4 regions of the Streptomyces sp. AC602_WCS936 genome follow, and region 3 is predicted to be linked to each of the others. Evidence: riboswitches for the same ligand, from Rfam matches in the RefSeq annotation. Region 3 holds a riboswitch; each other region holds the start of a gene.

Region 1 (4,498 bases), on a different contig from region 3:
CGCCATCTGGAGAGGTAGGGAGATACGGATGTGCATTCCGCCCCCCGGATGACGTACAGTGGAGACACAACGACGCGGGGTGGAGCAGCTCGGTAGCTCGCTGGGCTCATAACCCAGAGGTCGCAGGTTCAAATCCTGTCCCCGCTACTGAAGGCCGAGGGCCGGAATCCATGAGGATTCCGGCCCTCGGTGCGTTCACCCGGTCGGCCCTCACGACTCGCCCCCCGCCTCCACTCCCGGAAACCTGGAGGACCAGGCGGCAAGCGGCGTGGACGTGCGGGGTGGCGGGAGACGAGTGGTGCGGCCAGGTGACGTGGACGACGAGGGGGCGTACGCCAGGGCCGACGGCCGGCTCCCCGGCGATCCCGTGCCCGACCCCGGACTGGGCGACACCGTCGAGGTCCTGCCGTCCGAGGCCGAGCAGCACCGCCGCCGCTCGTACGGGCGGGTCCTCGTGCGCCTGCTGCCCGTCCTGCTGATCGTCGTCGCCGTCCTGTACGACATCTTCACCCCCCGCTACTTCACCGCGGGCCCCCTCTACACGGCCGCGCCCCTGGTCGCCGCCGCGGTGTACTCGCGGCGCGGCACGGCGCTCACCAGTGCCGCCGTGGTCGCCGCCGTCGTCGGGCTCCAGCTGAGCAAGGACGTCATCCACTACGTCGACTCCCTCACGGAGCTGATCACCATCACGACGGTGGCCGCGCTCGCCGTCCTCGTCAACGCCTTCGTCCGCCGCACCGGCGAGCGGCTCGTCTCCGTCCGCGAGATCGCCGAGGCCGCCCAGCGGGCCGTGCTGCCCGAACCCGCCGAGCGGATCGGCGGCTTCGAGATCGCCGCCTGCTACGAGGCGGCGCAGGCCGACGCGTTCATCGGCGGCGACCTGTACGCGGTGCAGGACAGCCCGCGCGGCATCCGGCTCATCGTCGGCGACGTGCGGGGCAAGGGCATGGGCGCGGTCGCCGCCGTCGCCGTCGTGATCGGCGCATTCCGGGAGGCCGCCGAACAGGAGACGACGCTGGAGGCGGTGGCCCAGCGGCTGGAGCGGGCGCTGGCCCGCGAGGGCACCCGGCGCGACGGGCTGGACGCCTTCGAGGGGTTCACCACCGCCGTACTCGCCGAACTCCCGCACGGCGACGGGGTCGTCCGCGTCCTCAACCGGGGGCATCCGCCACCGCTGCTGCTCTACGCCGACGGCACCCTGCGCCCGCTGCCCGCCCGGGAGTCGGCGCTGCCGCTCGGGATGGGGGAACTGGGCGTGTGGCCCGACCGGGCGGAACAGGCCCCGTTCCCCGGCGGGGCCACGCTGCTGCTGTACACCGACGGACTGTCGGAAGCCCGCGACGACCGGGGCGAGTTCTACGACCCGCACGAGCGGCTCGCCGGCTGCGTGTTCCGGCACCCGGAAGAACTGCTCGGCACCCTCGCCGAGGACGTGCGCAGGCACTCCGGGGGCGGCATGGCCGACGACATGGCGCTGCTCGCCGTACGACGGCCCTGATCACCGCCCGTGATGAAGCGAGCGCCCTCCGCATAACAACTGACATACCGTCAGGTGAGGTGCTTGCGGAAAGTGGTGCCGAAGGGGCACTGAGGAGTGGTCAACTCGCCCGGATTTAACCATCCATGAGGCCTGTGTCCACCCGGGTTTCGTTAATGATCAAGCGGAACGGCTTGGAATCCGAGGCCCGCGTCTATTAACGTTCGATAACGCAGCGCGGTCGTCCCAGCCGTCACAGAAGGCGGCTCCGTGCGCACGCGCCGAATCCCGCAAGGGAACCGGGGAACCACCACTTGGGGTGAATCGGGCGTATGACGCCGTGCCAGTCACGGCGGATATACGCGCGTAGGAGACCTTCCTGCTCCGAACCCGTCAGCTAACCCGGTAGGCGAAAGGAAGGAAAGGAGTACGCCCACGTGGCGTCCAACCGGCCTGCCCCCGAGGCCCCGTTCGTGCCCAGCGGGCACGACACCGACACCTTCGGCTACGACGTCCACCGCGCCGAAGAGGGCCCCTGGGAGGAGTGGAACCCCACCGCGGAGTCCATCCGCCCCGTGCGCGGCCGGCACCGCGTCGCCAAGCAGCGCGGCGGACTCGCCCGCAGCTCCACCGTCCTCGGTGTCGGTGTCATAGCCGCCGTCGGCGCGGGCGGCATGGCCAGCGCGCAGACCGGCAAGCCGCCGGTGTCCATCTCCATGCCGGACCTGCCGAACGTCGGCTCGATCCTCTCCGACGAGGAGCCCGAGCCCGAGGGTTCCGCCACCCCGCTCAGCGGTATCGCCGCCGCCTCCGCCGGCACCGGCCAGGAGACCACCGCCGACGCCGGCGAGTCGCTGCGTGCGCGGATCATGGCGCAGGCCGAGCAGCAGCAGGCCCAGGTCGAGAGCAAGGCCGCCGCCGAGGCCGCGGCCGCCGCCGAGAAGAAGGCCGCGGAAGCCGCCGCCAAGGCGGAGAAGGAGGCCGAGGCCAAGGCCGCCGCCGCCAAGAAGAAGGCGGAGGAGGAAGCCGCGAAGAAGGCCGAGGCCGAGCGGCTCGCGAAGCTGGCCAAGCAGTACACGCTGCCCACCTCCTCGTACACGATCTCCTCCACCTTCGGGCAGGCGGGCCCCTACTGGTCGTCCGGCCACCACACCGGCCTCGACTTCGCCGCCCCCACGGGCACGCTGCTCAAGGCGGTGCACAGCGGCACGATCACATCGGCCGGCTGGGACGGGTCGTACGGCTACAAGACCGTGCTCACCCTCGATGACGGCACCGAGATCTGGTACGCCCACCAGTCCTCGATCAACGTCAGCGTCGGCCAGGAGGTCACCACCGGCGACGTCATCGGCCGCGTCGGCGCCACCGGCAACGTCACCGGCGCCCACCTCCACATGGAGGTCCACACGGCCGGCGGCGGCAGCCTCGACCCGATGGCATGGCTGCAGAGCAAGGGCCTCACCCCCTGAGCCGCACCGCACCGCACACGCCGGTCGTCACTCCTGATCCCCGGCGGTCCTGACGGCGACCCCCCGACGTCAGGGCTGCCGGTTTGCGGGATCTTTGCCCCGCTGCCGGAATCCCGGGATCCGTCGGGCTCGTTGACGCAGTACATGACTTCTCTGCGCAAGCTCGGCTCCTCCGACCTGGAGGTCTTCCCCCTCGCCCTCGGCGGCAACGTCTTCGGCTGGACCGCCGACCAGGACACCTCCTTCGCCGTCCTCGACGCCTACACCGCGGCGGGCGGCAACTTCGTCGACACCGCCGACTCATACTCCGCATGGGTCGACGGCAACAGCGGCGGCGAGTCCGAGACCCTCCTCGGCAAGTGGCTCGAGGCCCGCGGCAACCGTGACGACGTCGTCCTCGCCACCAAGGTCAGCCAGCACCCCGAGTACCCGGGACTGAGCGCCGCGAACATCAAGGCCGCCGCCGACGCCTCCCTGCGCCGCCTTGGCACCGACCACATCGACCTCTACTACACCCACTTCGACAAGCCCGAGGTGCCGGTCGAGGAGATCATCGGCGCGCTCGACGAACTGGTGCGGGCGGGCAAGGTCCGGCACATCGCCGCCTCCAACATCTCCGCCGAGCGGCTCGCCGCCTCCCTGGACTTCTCCGACCGCGAGGGCCTCGCCCGGTACGTGGCACTCCAGCCCCACTACAACCTGGTCTCGCGCGACACCTACGAGGGCGGACTGCGCGACCTCGCCGAGCGGGCCGGGCTGGCCGCCGTGCCCTACTACGCCCTCGCGTCCGGCTTCCTCACCGGCAAGTACCGGCCCGGCGCGAGGGTCGACAGCCCGCGCGCGGGCGGCGCCGCCAAGCACCTGGAGAGCGAGCGCGGGCAGCGGGTCCTCACGGTCCTGGACGAGATCGCCGAAGCCCACGACGCCCCCGTCGCCACGGTCGCCCTGGCCTGGCTGGCCGCACAGCCGACGGTGGCCGCGCCGATCGCGTCCGCGCGCACGGTGGAGCAGCTGCCGGCGCTGCTGGGAGTGGCGGAGCTGACCCTGACTGAGGACGAGACCGGGCGGCTGACGGAGGCGTCGGCCTGAGGCACGCTACGGCCGGTGGGGGTGGGGCCGGGGGTACGGCGCCTACGGGTACGGGGGCCGGACGGACACGGGGTACGGGGTCGGTGACGGGGCCGCTGCGAAGGCCGGAGCCCACGGGCCCGCGTATCCGTAAGCGCTGCCGTACGTGCCGTGCCCGGCGCGGGCGCCGTACATCCCCTGCGCCCCGTACGCCCCGTGCCCCGGCCAGGCGGCGACCGGTGGCGGAGCCGTGACGCGGGCCGCGTGGTCCAGCGCCGGGCGCGCCACCTCGCGGCGTTGCCACAGGGCGCCCAGCAGTTCCCGTTCCCGCAGGGCGAAGTCGGCGCCCGCGCGGCCCTCTCGCCCCCGCCGCCGCAGGAACGCCAGCGAGGTCGCGTACGCCTCGTACTGCGCCACCGCCCGCGCGGCCTGCTTCCCGGCGTGCCGGCGGGCGTACTGCCGGGCGAGGCGGCGGGCGTGCATC
Region 2 (4,498 bases), on a different contig from region 3:
CTTCGATCTCCTTCCGGTCCTCGGGGAAGGCCTTGTTCACGGCGTACAGCCGACCGGTGTAGCCCGCGTCCCGGATGTTGCCGAGGATGCTGCGGCCGACCCCGCCCGGCGTGCGGCCGGTGCCGACGACCGCGACCGAGCCGGGCCTCAGCAGCCGCTGCACGGAACGCGCCTCCGCGCGCTGCTCGCGCGCGTACTGCACGGCCAGGGAGCGGTCGGTCGGTTCGAGGCCGAACTCCAGGCGGACCACGCCGTCCTCGAAGCTGCGCTTCTGGGTGTACCCGGCGTCCACGAACACCTTGATCATCTTGGTGTTGGCGGGCAGCACCTCGGCGGCGAAGCGGCGGATGCCGCGCTCCCGGGCGACGGCGGCGATGTGCTCCAGCAGCGCGGAGGCGACGCCGCGCCCCTGGTGGGCGTCCTGGACGAGGAAGGCGACCTCGGCCTCGTCGGCGGGTGCGGTGGCGGGCGTTCCGCCGGCGCCGATCCGGTCGTAGCGTACGGTGGCGATGAACTCGCCGCCGACGGTGGCCGCGAGTCCCACCCGGTCCACAAAGTCGTGGTGCGTGAAGCGGTGGACGTCCTTGGCGGACAGGCGAGGGTACGGCGCGAAGAAGCGGTAGTACTTCGACTCGTCGGAGACCTGCTCGTAGAAGCTGACCAGGCGCTCGGCGTCATCAACGGTGATGGGGCGGACGCGCGCGGTGCCGCCGTCGCGCAGCACCACGTCGGCCTCCCAGTGGGCGGGATACTCGTGCCGGTCCGACGAGGTCTGCATGGGCCCCAGAGTACGGCTCGCGTACGACAACGGCGCGAGGCAGTCTGTGGAGGACGGAAGGTCGGGCCGAGGCCGCGGTCCGACGGTCACGCGGGGCGGCGCACGGCGCCGTCCCGGCACGCTTCACGATGTGGGAAACTGGTCTAGACAAGACTGGTCTAGACAACATGAAACCTTGAACACCTGAAGGGCAGCATCACATGGCTGAGCGCCGCGTCAACGTCGGCTGGGCCGAGGGCCTCCACGCCCGCCCCGCCTCCATCTTCGTCCGAGCCGCCACGGCCACAGGCGTCCCGGTCACGATCGCCAAGGCCGACAGTTCCCCCGTCAACGCGGCCTCCATGCTGGCCGTCCTCGGCCTCGGCGCCCAGGGCGGCGAGGAGATCGTCCTCGCCTCCGACGCCGAGGGCGCGGACGCCGCCCTCGACCGGCTGGCGAAGCTGGTCACCGAGGGCCTCGAGGAGCTTCCCGAGACCGTCTGACCGACGGCAAGAGCAATGCCGAACGGCCCGCCCGGAGCACCGGGCGGGCTTTTCTTTTCCCCTCTCCACGAACCGCGCTACCGATTTTCGAGGGCATTCGCAGGCAGCGCAAAATACCCCTTCAATCAATACCTCTTGTATATGGGCCGCGTGTTAATACCGCAGGCTCGGCGTGTTTACGGCACGTTGCGAATTCCTCACGCTCTCGGTCCGCCCGCCCTCGGGGGCGAACCGCAGTCGGTACGCGGGAGCGGACCGCTCGGTGTGCAGCGCCATGAGCGCCCGCGCGCGCTCGCCGTCGCCCCGGGCCACCGCGTCGGTGATCGCGCCGTGCTCCGCCCAGCAGCCCGCCGGATCGGCCGGCGCCGCCACGGCGTACATCCAGGCGATCTTGCGGCGCAACTGGGTCAGCAGGGACGCCAGGGAGGGACTGCAGGCGGCCTGGGCGAGGGTCTCGTGGAACCACCCGTCCAGTGCGCGCAAGTCCTCGCCGCGGCCCTGCCCGGCACGTTCCTGACCGAGCCTGACCAGCCCGCGCAGCACCTTGAGGTGGGCATCGGTGCGACGCCGGGCGGCCCGTGCGGCGCCCAGGGGTTCCAGGAGGGCACGGGTCTCCAGCAGGTCGGCGGCCTCCTGTTCGGTGGGTTCCGCGACGCACGCGCCCGCGTGCCGCCGGGTCACCACGAAGCCCTCGGCCTCCAGCGTGCGCAGGGCCTCGCGGACGGGGACGCGGGAGACTCCGTAGCGGCGGGCGAGGAGTTCCTCGGTGAGGCGGCCGCCGCGCCCGTGGACACCGGCGACGATGTCGTCCCGGATCGCCGTGCACACCGAGTGCGCCGGAATACGCATGCCCGACCTCCGCCTTGATCCCCGTGAAACGTCGACGATTGACGCGTGTTCAGTGACTCTAGGCCAGTCAAGCGGATATCCGACGGCGGGCCGGATTTCATGGACATTTTTTGGACAGCGGTCGCGTTCCCGGACCACACGTGGAAATGCGAAAGGCCCCCGCTCAGGGAGCCGGGGCCTTTCCAGAACCTTACCGAACCTTGCCGTCAGCGGTCCGTCGTCAGACGTTCACGCCGTGGGAGCGGAGGTAGGCGACGGGGTCGATGTCCGAGCCGTACTCGGCGCCCGTACGGGCCTCGAAGTGCAGGTGCGGTCCCGTGACGTTGCCGGTGGCACCGGAGAGGCCGATCTGCTGGCCCGCGGAGACCGACTGGCCCACCGAGACGCCGATGGACGACAGGTGGCCGTACTGCGTGTACGTGCCGTCGTGCATCTTGACCACGACCTGGTTGCCGTACGCCCCGCCCCAGCCGGCCTCGACGACGGTGCCGACGCCGACGGCGTGCACGGTGGTGCCGGTGGAGGCGTGGAAGTCGATCCCGGTGTGGCTGCCGGAGGACCACAGGGAGCTGCCGGCCTGGTAGGCGGTGGAGACGTACGAGGCGGTGATCGGCGACACGAAGGTGTTGAGGCGCTTGCGTTCCGCCTCCCGCGCGGCGCGCTCCTTGGCCTCGCGCGCCTCTTCGGCCGCTTCGGCGGCCCGCTCGCGCGCGGCCTCCCGGGCCGCCTCGCGGGCGGCGGCGAGCTGGGCGGCCTGCTCCTGGGCAGCGGCCTGGGCGTCGATCTCGTCGGCTATGGAGTCGCCGATGGAGATGACCGGGGTGATCCCGGTCTGCTCCGCCTCGGGCTCCGCGGCGAGCGCCGGTGCGGCGAGGGTGCCGACGACGCCGGTGGTGGCGAGGGCCGCGACTCCCGCCGCGCGGGCGGTGGTGCGGTGCATCCGGCTGGGACGGCGGTGCTTCCCGGTGGCGCGCGTGAACGCCATGTAGAGGCTGTTCCTTTCCTTCCCTCTCGCCTACCGGGTTAGCTGACGGGTTCGGAGGTGGAAGGTCTCCTACGGGCCCCCTCGCTGCACGCGCGGGCGTCCGATTCACCCCAGGGACTGCGGTGGGTCCCCGGCTCCCCTGGCTCGCGCCGTACGGGGACTCGGCGATGACTGTCCGGTGCCGCGGGTGCGGCGTACTGCCTGACGAACAGCCCGGAAGACGCTAAGCGCGGCTGCCTTCAATCCTCAAACGCAACAAGCTTTTTGTAGCGCATGCCACAGGGCAGACGGGCCGTCTCTCCCTCAATTCGGACAAACGGCGGCCCTGGTGACACTCGGGTCACCAGGGCCGCCACGCGCGCGTGGCGCTACTCGGCCGACACCACGGTGACTTCACCGATGCCGAGGGCCTCGACGGGCGTCTTGATCTGCGCGGCGTCGCCGACGAGCACCGTCACCAGGCGGTCCACCGGGAAGGCGTTCACGACCGCCGCCGTGGCCTCCACGGTGCCGGTGGCGGCGAGTTGGCGGTAGAGCGCGGCCTGGTAGTCGTCGGGCAGGTGCTGCTCGACCTGGTCGGCCAGCGTGCTCGCCACGGCCGCCGCCGTCTCGTACTTCAGCGGCGCCACGCCCACCAGGTTCTGCACGGCGACGTCGCGCTCGGCGTCGGTGAGTCCGCCTTCCGCGAGCGTGCGCAGCACCGTCCACAGGTCCTGCAGCGCGGGGCCGGTGTTGGGGGTGTCGACGGAGCCGCTGATGGCGAGCATCGCGGCGCCGGTGCCGTCGGGCGCGGAGAGCAGGACCTGCCCGAATGCCCGTACGCCGTAGGTGTAGCCCTTCTCCTCGCGCAGCACGCGGTCCAGGCGGGAGGTGAGGGTGCCGCCGAGGCAGTACGTGCCGAGGACCTGTGCGGGCCAGACGCGGTCGTGCCGGTCGGCGCCGGTGCGGCCGATCAGCAGCTGCGTCTGGACGGCGCCGGGACGGTCCACGATGACGACCCGGCCCCGGTCGTCGGCGGTCACCGGGGGCACGGGGCGCGGTTCGGCGGCGGAGCCGGTCCACGCGCCCAGGGTGTCGCCGAGCAGCGCGCCGAGGTCGATGCCGGTGAGGTCGCCGACGACCACGGCGGTGGCCGTGGCGGGACGCACGTGCTTCTCGTAGAAGGCCCGTACGGCGGCGGAGTCGACGTTCGCCACCGTCTCCTCGGTGCCCTGGCGCGGGCGCGACACGCGTGAGCCGGCTGGGAACAGCTCCTTGGAGAGCTCCTTGGCCGCGCGGCGGGCCGGGTTGGCCAGCTCGTGCGGGATCTCGTCGAGCCGGTTGCGGACCAGGCGTTCGACCTCGCCGTCCGCGAACGCGGGTGCCCTGAGGGCGTCGGCGAGCAGGCCGAGGGCCTTGGCGAGG
Region 3 (4,498 bases):
TGTACGACGCGGGCGCGCACCGGATGCTCTGGTCGGTCACCCTGGACCGGGAACTGGCCGAAACCGCGCTCGGCAAGATCGAGGCGGAGGTCGGGCAGGTGTACGCCGCGGTCGACCAGGACGGGGTGGACGGCCTCACCCTCATCGAGCCCGGGTACCTGATGCCCCACCCGACGCTGCCCGCGGTGCGCGTCGACCGGCGCGACGAACTGTGGGCCACGCCGATCAGCAAGGTGCTGCTGCGTCACCCCGACCTGTCCGACGACGAGTTGGCGGCGACGGCGCGCGCGGTGGTCGGCTCGCTGGCCACGGTCACCATGTCGGGTCCGGGGACGGTGGAGCTCCAGCCGTGCGGCATCACCAAGGCGACCGGCCTCGCGCTGGCCGCCGAGCGCCTGGGAGTGGGCCGGCGGCGGACGATCGCCTTCGGGGACATGCCCAACGACATCCCCATGTTCCACTGGGCGGCCCACGGCGTCGCCATGGCCGGCGCCCACCCCGAACTCAAGGCGGTCGCCGACGAGGTCACCACGACGAACGAGGACGACGGCGTGGCCGTCGTCCTCGAACGGATCTTCAGTACCTCTTAGCGCAGCTCAGCTCAGTACGCGCCTGGTACGGCTCAGTACGCGCCTGGTACGGCTCAGTACGCGCCGAAGACGTTGTCGATCGAGCCGTAGCGGTCGGCCGCGTAGTTGCAGGCGGCGGTGATGTTGGCGACCGGGTCGTACGGGTCCCAGGAGGTGCCGGGCACGTGGTACGCCTGGAAGGTCGGGTCGATCACCTGGAGCAGGCCCTTGGACGGGGTGCCGTTGACGGCGTTGATGTCCCAGTTGTTGATGGCGAGCGGGTTGCCGGACGACTCCCGCATGATGTTGCGGTGAATGCCCTCGTACGTGCCCGGGATGCCGTGCTGCGCCATGACGTCCAGCGACTCCCGGATCCAGCCGTCGAGGGTGTTCGAGTACGTCGTCGTGGCGGTGGCTGCGGCCGGCGCGGCGGCCGGGGTGGCCGCGGAGGCGCTGGTGGCACCGATGAGCGGCAGGGCGAGCACCGCGGCGCCGGTGCCGGCGACAGCGAGCTTGCGGGCGAGGCGGCTGGTGCGGGCGTGACGGTTCTGACCGTTGGCAGACATGCTGAGTCCCTCTCCTTACGCCTGCGAGGTGAGCTGTCGGGTTCGGGCGGGGAGGTGCCCGGCCGGGCCCTGACGGGCACGGCTTCACCCCTAGCCGCTCCGGTGGTGACCGGTGCGGCGACTTACCTGGGTCCCCCGCTCCTGCCGGCGAGTGTGTTGGCGGATGACTGTGCGTCCGGGCGGTGGCAGGATTCGGCGTCCGCCCGACAGGCCGGGAACGTATGCGAGAGCACATGTCCGGAACAAGTGCAGGAATCACCCAACGCGCCTGTTGACCTTGGTCTGGGGCATTTGGGGCGCTTGATCCTTTGCGGCTGCCAAGCTTCAACTCGCTTGCGGGGCAAAGGGAGGGCGCAGTCGGCGGCCGGGTTGCCTGCGGGCGGCGTGAAGTGAGCCAACTCACCGCCCTCAACAAGAGCGGCAAATCGGGCATTCAGCTTAAGTGTGAGTCAATCGTCCGCAGGTTGGGAGGGCTTCGGAGGCGGGTGCGTGGCCGGTTCGGGGTGCCGTCGGGTGGGCTTCGTATTCGGCCGCCGCGCCGTCCGGTGTTCACGAGCGCGTCGTGCGGGCATGCGTTCGTATCGGATACGTATCGGAGGGAGGGCCGAGTGGGTGACGTACTCGGAGTGCGGGCCGTTGGGAGGAGTGATGTGATCTTCGGTGGCGGCTTTCGGCCTCGAGGATGTCGATCGATATCTGCTCATATCGCCTGATCAAAAACATACCGCGCATGATCCGATACCGACCGGCCTGTAACGGTGGGCGCTAGCGGTGATCGAAACGTGACCGGATACGCTGACTTGAGTGGTGGCAGCGACCTATCGACAAACCAGGTAATCGCCAGTAGACACCAGCAGACAGGAGACCCCTCGTGACCGTCGTCGGGCCGTTCGGGCTGAGCGTGCGGGACCAGGCTCTGGAAGCCGATGTCCAGGCCGGATTGGTTGCGGTCGAGGAAGGGTTGCTTGAGGCAACCAAAAGCGAGGTGCCCTTCATCACGGAGGCCGCCCAGCACCTGGTGCGGGCCGGCGGCAAACGGTTCCGGCCACTGCTGGTGATGCTCTCGGCCCAGTTCGGCGACCGCTACGCCCCCGGCATCGTGCCCTCGGCCGTCGTCGTCGAGCTGACCCACCTCGCCACCCTGTACCACGACGACGTGATGGACGAGGCCGCTGTGCGCCGCGGGGTGTCGAGCGCCAACACCCGCTGGGGCAACTCGGTCGCCGTCCTCACCGGCGACTTCCTCTTCGCCCGCGCCTCCCAGATCCTCGCCGACCTCGGGCCCGAGGCGGTCCGCGTGCAGGCCCTGGCGTTCGAGCGGCTGGTCACCGGCCAGATCCTCGAGACGGCCGGACCGCAGGACGGACGTGACCCGGTCGACCACTACCTGGACGTGCTGGGCGGCAAGACGGGGTCGCTGGTGGCGGTCTCCTGCCGGTTCGGCGCGATGATGTCCGGCGCCGACGAGACGGTCGTCGACGTGCTCACCCAGTACGGCGAGCGGCTCGGCGTCGCCTTCCAGCTCGCGGACGACGTCCTGGACATCGCCTCCGACTCCCACGAGTCCGGCAAGACCCCCGGGACCGACCTGCGCGAGGGCATCCCGACCCTGCCGGTGCTGCGGCTGCGCGAGCGCGCGGAGCGGCTGGGGCTCGCCGAGGACATCGCCCTGTCCGAGCTGCTCGACTCCGACCTGAGCGACGACGTCCGGCACGCCGAGGCGCTGCGCCTGCTGCGCGCCCACCCCGCGCTGGAACAGGCGCGCAAGGACACCGTCCGGTACGCCAGGGACGCCCGGGCGGCGCTGGCCCCGCTGCGGGAGTGCGAGGCGAAGTCCGCGCTGGTGGAGCTGTGCGACGCCGTGGTGCACCGGGCCGGCTGAACGCGCGGCGCGGTGACCCGCCTCACGTCGTAGGCGTACCCCGCCCCCTACGGGCCGGGGGAGGCGCGGCCCGTCCGTGTCATCCCGCAGGAGTACGCGGAGTTGAGTCCGCGGTCTGACGCTTCTTCCCGGCCGATTTGGTCAGATGGACACCACGGAAAACACCAATCCTCACCGATTCGGGTGAGAATGGCGGCTCACGGGTGAGACGACGAGTGCGAGGTCGCGAGACAGCCGCCGCCGACGACGGAGGTAGGGCACAGATGGCACCGATCGATTCCGACGACAACAGGACCGCCGGGGAGGGCGAGGACTCGCGCGCCGGACGGCGCAAGGCCGCGCGCTACGTCGTCCCGGTCGCGGTGATGGGAGTGGCGGCCGCGACGATCGGGCTCGTCCCCGCGATCGCCGACTCCGGGGACCCGGACCTCCCGAAGGTCACGGCGGAACAACTCATAGAGAAGATCGCCAAGTCGGACGTCGAGCAGCTGTCCGGCACGGTGAAGATCACCACGGATCTGGGCCTGCCGAACCTCGGTGGCCTGGAAAGTGGCCTGATGTCCGGTATGTCCGGCGCGCCGGGTGCGGCCGGTGAGGAAGGCGGCTCCGCCGCCGACCCGTCGGCCAAGCTCACCGAGCTGGTGTCCGGCACCCACACGCTGCGGGTCGCGGCGGACGGCCCCGACCGGCAGAAGCTTTCCCTGCTGGAGAACGCCGCCGAGTACAGCCTGATCCACGACGGCAAGGACGTCTGGGGCTACGACAGCGCGTCCAACGAGGTCTACCACTCGACCACGTCCGAGGCGGCCGGGCAGTCGGAGAAACAGAAGAAGCCGGAGAAGCAGTCGAAGCCGGAGCAGGACGTCCCGGCCACGCCGAAGGACTTCGCCGACCAGGCCCTCAAGGCGGTCGACGACACCACCTCCGTCACCGTCGACGGCACCGCGCAGGTGGCCGGCCGGGACGCCTACCGACTGGTGATCGAGCCCAAGCAGGAGGGCTCCACGGTCGGCGCCGTCAGTATCGCGGTGGACGCGAAGACCGGCATGCCGCTGAAGTTCACGCTCACCCCGGCGAGCGGCGGCGCCGCCGTCGTGGACGTGGGCTTCACCCAGGTCAGCTTCGCGAAGCCGGACGCGTCGACCTTCGACTTCACCCCGCCCAAGGGCGCGAAGGTCACCGAGGGCGACGAGATGGCCGGGGCGCCGGAGCACGGGCGCGAGACAGCCGGCGCCGACCTGGCCGGGGAGCTGGACGGCCTGGAGGTCATCGGCGAGGGCTGGAACTCCATCGCCACCTTCGACACCGGGGGCCAGGGCCTGCCCACGGCCTCCGCGGGCGGCGACGCCGGTGCCCTCGGCGGCTTCCTCGGCTCCTTCGGCGACCAGGTCAAGGGCGACTTCGGCTCCGGCACGGTCTTCAAGACCCGCCTGGTCAACGCCCTGATCACGGACGACGGCAAGGTCTACGCCGGTGCCGTC
Region 4 (4,498 bases), on a different contig from region 3:
GTCGACGCCGCCCCAGGTCTGCTCGACGGTCTCGAAGGCCGCCGCCAGGTACTCGGCGCGCGCGTCGAAGAGGGGGCTGAGCAGCTCCATGACCTCGGGGGAGTAGGCGGAGGCGGCGGTGCTGCTGCGGCGCACCTTGTAGCGGCGGTGCGTGGCGTTCGACTTCAGGTAGTCCTCGACGACGGCGTCGCGCTCGACGCCGAGGGCGAGCAGCGTGACCGCGATCGACAGACCCGCGCGGTCCTTGCCGGCCGCGCAGTGCATCAGGGCGGGGACGCTGTCCTCGGCGAGCGCGTGCAGCACCCGGGAGTGCTCCGCCGTGCGCTCCTTGATGATCATGCGGTACGAGTCGATCATCCGCTGGGCGCCCTTGTCGTCCGCGAGGATCTCGCGCAGCTGGTCGAGGTCGCCGTCGCGGACCATCTTCCAGAACTCGGCGCCGTCGGCCGGGTCGCTCAGCGGCAGGTTCACATTGCGCACGCCCGGCAGCTCGACGTCCGGGCCGTCGAGCTTCTGGTCGGCGGCGTTGCGGAAGTCGAAGATCGTGTGCAGACCCAGCGAGGACAGGAACGCGGCGTCCTCCCCGGTGGCGTGCGCGAGGTGGCCGCTGCGGAACAGCACCCCCTGCCGCACCCTCCGTCCGTCCACGGTCGGCAGTCCGCCCACGTCGCGGAAGTTGCGCACCCCGGCCAGCTCGGGTTCGGTCGACGGCACCTGCTGCGTCACGGGGGCTCCTCCCACTCCGCCCCGCCGGCGCCGCTCGCCGACGGGTGCCACTCGACGATACGGCACGGTGCGAAGACGCAGGGGCGAAGTCAACCGACTGCGCCACTTCTGGGCTTTCTGTCCGAAATGGCGCCTTAATTCCAACTCGCTGCGGAATAAAAGGGGCTGAGGGAGAGGTGCGTGAGCAGCGTCATATCCGTGACGGTGCGTTGCCCGTCATGTTCACGTAATTCAGCCGGTTTTCATGGCCGTTCACGAGAAACGGCGCCTCAGGAATCGACGGAGTGTGACGGGCATTCCCGGTAATGGATCAGCCGGAACACCCGCCCATGCAACCCCTCGCTTGTCCCTGTGCGTCTTGGTCCCTTACGTTCACCACCGATCCGGACGGACGCCTAATCCTGCCGCCGACCGGAGCCCGCATTCATCCACCACCCGTACACGGCAGGAGCGGGGGACCCACAGGTACGACCGCCTGTTCCGGTTCCCGGAACGGCTTGGGGTTAAGCCGCGTCTCGGCGCGGCCGGGCATCTCCAGCCCGAACCCGACAGCTCACCTCGCAGGCGCCGGAGAGGAATTCGCCATGCCCGCGAAGGGTAAGCACCGCCGTACCAAGGCCATGCGCCTGACCCGTGCCATCGCCGTCGCCGGAACCGGCGGCGCCGCGCTCGCGCTCCCGCTGATGGGTGCCGCCGGTGCCCAGGCCGCCCCCGCTCAGTCCGTTTCCGAGCAGGCCGTGCAGTCCGTTCCGACGTCGGCCGAGAAGGCCGCCGCCGAGAAGAACTCCGACTCGCGCACGTACACCGTGCGCAGCGGTGACTACCTCTCGAAGATCGCCGACGAGCAGGACGTCGACGGCGGCTGGAAGAAGCTCTACGCGGACAACCGCGAGGCCGTCGGGTCCGACCCGTCGCTGATCCACCCGGGCCTGGAGCTCACGCTCGGCGGCCAGGCCGCCAAGTCCGAGCAGCCCGCCGCCGAGCAGCCCGCGGCCGAGAAGCCCGCCCAGACCGAGAAGTCGTCCTCCGAGAAGACCGAGTCGGCCGAGGCCGAGAAGTCCTCGGATGCCGCGAAGGCCTCCTCCTCGGACTCCGGCTCCTCCGACAAGAGCACCCAGTCCGCCGGCACCACCAGCGGCTTCGTCTCGCCGGTCCCGAGCGGCACCATCGGCACCCCGTACCACCAGTCGGGCAGCATGTGGTCCAGCGGCTACCACACCGGCACCGACTTCGTCGTCCCGACCGGCACCTCGCTCAAGGCCGTCGGCGCGGGCACCGTCGTCTCCGCCGGCTGGGGCGGCGCCTACGGCAACCAGGTCGTCATCCAGCTCGCCGACGGCCACTACGCCCAGTACGCCCACCTGTCCTCCCTCTCCGTCTCGGCCGGCCAGTCCGTGACGGCGGGTCAGCAGGTCGGCCTGTCGGGTGCCACCGGCAACGTCACCGGCCCGCACCTGCACTTCGAGATCCGCACCACCCCGGACTACGGCTCGGACGTGGACCCGATCGCGTACCTGCGCTCGCACGGCGTCTCTCTCTGACGGCCGCTTCCTGACGACCGTTTCGGCGCGGCCCCGCGCCACCGAAGGCCGGACCCCGATCCCCGGGTCCGGCCTTCGGCCTGTCCGCCCTCCGGCGTATTCCTGAATTGGTGAACACTTTAGGCGTGGTGTTTCTCACCGCCCGTCAACCCTTTCCTACGGTCGCGTAGGTCACATTCCGAGGTGAATGATGGGCCGATGTGGCAGACGATTCGAAGAGTGACAGCAGAACAGTGATCGGGTCGTACGTGGCGGTGGGGGACAGCTTCACCGAGGGCGTCGGCGACCCCGGCCCCGACGGGGCGTTCGTCGGCTGGGCCGACCGGTTCGCCGTACTGCTCGCGGACCGGCGCCCCGAGGGCGACTTCACGTACACGAACCTCGCCGTACGCGGCAGGCTGCTCGACCAGATCGTGGCCGAGCAGGTGCCGCGGGCCGTCGAACTCGCGCCGGGCCTGGTCTCGTTCTGCGCCGGCGGCAACGACATCATCCGGCCCGGCACCGACCCCGACGAGGTGGCCGAGCGGTTCGAGCGGGCGGTGGCCGCGCTGACCGCCGCCGCGGGCACCGTCCTGGTGACGACCGGATTCGACACCCGCGGGGTGCCCGTCCTCAAGCACCTGCGCGGCAAGATCGCCACGTACAACGGACACGTCCGTGCCGTCGCCGACCGCTACGGCTGCCCCGTGCTCGACCTGTGGTCGCTGCGCACCGTCCAGGACCGCAGGGCGTGGGACGCCGACCGGCTGCACCTGTCGCCGGAGGGCCACACGCGGGTGGCACTGCGCGCGGGCCAGGTCCTCGGCCTGCCCGTCCCCGCCGACCCGGACCAGCCCTGGCCGCCGCTGCCGCCCCGCGGCACCCTGGACGTCCGGCGGGACGACGTGCACTGGGCCCGCGAGTACCTGGTGCCGTGGTTCGGACGCCGGCTGCGCGGCGAGTCCTCGGGCGACCACGTGAGCGCCAAGGGGACGCTGTCGGCGGACGACATCAGGATGCGGATCTCTTCGGTGGCCTGACGTACTCGCCGCTCTGAACGCGCTGGTGCTAGTCGCGGGACGCCGTCAGCGTCTCCCGGTCCAGGCCCAGCTCCCGGGCGAGCGCCTCGTCCGTCCACTCGCGGGCCCGCGCCCGGGGCACCGTGCCCGCGTACGACGTCAGCTGCACGGCCATCCCGTCGAGGAAGGCGGTCAGGCGCAGGGCGGCGCCGTCGGGATCCGCGCACCGGAACTCCCCGGCGGCCACGCCCTCGGCGATGACCCCGGAGAGCGCCGCCTTCCACTGCCGGTCCAGCTCCCGGGTGACCTCCCGCAGCGCGGGTTCGCGCAGCGCCGCCGCCCAGCCCTCGATCCACAGCCGCCAGCCCTTGGCCTGCCCGGTCGGGGCGTACCACCGCACGGCCGCCCGCAGCCGGCGCAGCGCCGACGTGCGCCGGCCGAGCAGCTTGCGCAGGCGCGCGAGATCGTCCTGGGCGGCATGCGTGAACGCGGCGGCGACGAGCTTCTCCTTCGTGGAGAAGTGGTAGAGCACCAGCGCGTTGCTGACCCCGAGCGCGGCGGCCACGTCGGCGATCCGCAGCGCCGCCACGCCCCGCGCCGATATCTGCTCCACGGCCGCACGCAGCAGCTCCTCGCGCCGCTGCGCCACACTCAACCGGACTCTCCCCACGCCCGTCACCCTATACAGGTGCCCGGACCTGCGGCGACAGCCGCCGGGAGGCTCAGTCCGCCGTCGCGGTGGTGGCCGTGTCCGTGGGCCTGGCGCCGGGCACCTCGCACGAGTCCTTGAAGCCCTGGCTGGTCAGATCGAGCGCCGCGTTGATGCGGGAACGCAGGTTTTCGACGGCGACCATGGCCGTCAGCTCCACGAACGCCGACTCGCCCAGCGCCGTACGCAGCCGGGCGGCGAGTTCGTCACCGACCGCCGGCGGCGTCGCCGTCATCGCCTCGGCGTACTCCATGACGTCCCGCTCCAGCGGCGTGTAGGCGTCGCTCTCCCGCCACACCGGCACGTCGTGGAGCTTGCGGCGGTCCATGCCGCGCTCGGCGTTCTCCCAGTATCCGAAGTCCATGCACCACGAGCAGCCGATCGAGGCGGCCGAGGCCATCACGGCGAGCGCCTTCAGGTCGGCGTCCAGCCTCTTCCACTTCGCGACGGACTGCTCGAACCGCAGGTAGCCCCAGAGCACCCGCGGATTGTGGGCGAGCGCCTTACCGGGGTCCAGGACCTTG

Evidence for each region. Region 3 has a riboswitch for cyclic di-AMP ahead of KUM03_RS03895 (transglycosylase SLT domain-containing protein). Riboswitches for the same ligand answer to the same signal wherever they lie in the genome.
Region 1: linked by a shared signal. The riboswitch ahead of KUM03_RS15225 (M23 family metallopeptidase) and the one ahead of KUM03_RS03895 (transglycosylase SLT domain-containing protein) in region 3 are both predicted to bind cyclic di-AMP.
Region 2: linked by a shared signal. The riboswitch ahead of KUM03_RS08220 (M23 family metallopeptidase) and the one ahead of KUM03_RS03895 (transglycosylase SLT domain-containing protein) in region 3 are both predicted to bind cyclic di-AMP.
Region 4: linked by a shared signal. The riboswitch ahead of KUM03_RS30485 (M23 family metallopeptidase) and the one ahead of KUM03_RS03895 (transglycosylase SLT domain-containing protein) in region 3 are both predicted to bind cyclic di-AMP.

The regions. Positions count from the first base shown of each region.
Region 1 covers NZ_JAGMUF010000039.1:121,859-126,356, forward strand. Annotated here, with positions in the region: gene KUM03_RS15210 (dihydrofolate reductase family protein) at 1-18, shown strand, start outside; tRNA gene KUM03_RS15215 (tRNA-Met) at 74-147, shown strand; gene KUM03_RS15220 (PP2C family protein-serine/threonine phosphatase) at 299-1,498, shown strand; cyclic di-AMP (ydaO/yuaA leader) riboswitch at 1,747-1,903, shown strand; gene KUM03_RS15225 (M23 family metallopeptidase) at 1,915-2,946, shown strand; gene KUM03_RS15230 (aldo/keto reductase) at 3,091-4,035, shown strand; gene KUM03_RS15235 (PrsW family intramembrane metalloprotease) at 4,078-4,498, opposite strand, start outside.
Region 2 covers NZ_JAGMUF010000017.1:114,293-118,790, reverse strand. Annotated here, with positions in the region: partial or broken gene KUM03_RS08235 (GNAT family N-acetyltransferase) at 1-778, opposite strand, end outside; gene KUM03_RS08230 (HPr family phosphocarrier protein) at 979-1,260, shown strand; gene KUM03_RS08225 (GntR family transcriptional regulator) at 1,414-2,109, opposite strand; gene KUM03_RS08220 (M23 family metallopeptidase) at 2,330-3,094, opposite strand; cyclic di-AMP (ydaO/yuaA leader) riboswitch at 3,107-3,271, opposite strand; gene KUM03_RS08215 (pitrilysin family protein) at 3,463-4,498, opposite strand, start outside.
Region 3 covers NZ_JAGMUF010000008.1:240,523-245,020, reverse strand. Annotated here, with positions in the region: gene KUM03_RS03900 (HAD family hydrolase) at 1-590, shown strand, start outside; gene KUM03_RS03895 (transglycosylase SLT domain-containing protein) at 644-1,135, opposite strand; cyclic di-AMP (ydaO/yuaA leader) riboswitch at 1,140-1,307, opposite strand; gene KUM03_RS03890 (polyprenyl synthetase family protein) at 2,007-3,017, shown strand; gene KUM03_RS03885 (DUF2092 domain-containing protein) at 3,281-4,498, shown strand, end outside.
Region 4 covers NZ_JAGMUF010000112.1:157,414-161,911, reverse strand. Annotated here, with positions in the region: gene KUM03_RS30490 (tyrosine-protein phosphatase) at 1-726, opposite strand, end outside; cyclic di-AMP (ydaO/yuaA leader) riboswitch at 1,149-1,306, shown strand; gene KUM03_RS30485 (M23 family metallopeptidase) at 1,311-2,267, shown strand; gene KUM03_RS30480 (SGNH/GDSL hydrolase family protein) at 2,501-3,286, shown strand; gene KUM03_RS30475 (TetR/AcrR family transcriptional regulator) at 3,315-3,935, opposite strand; gene KUM03_RS30470 (carboxymuconolactone decarboxylase family protein) at 3,988-4,498, opposite strand, start outside.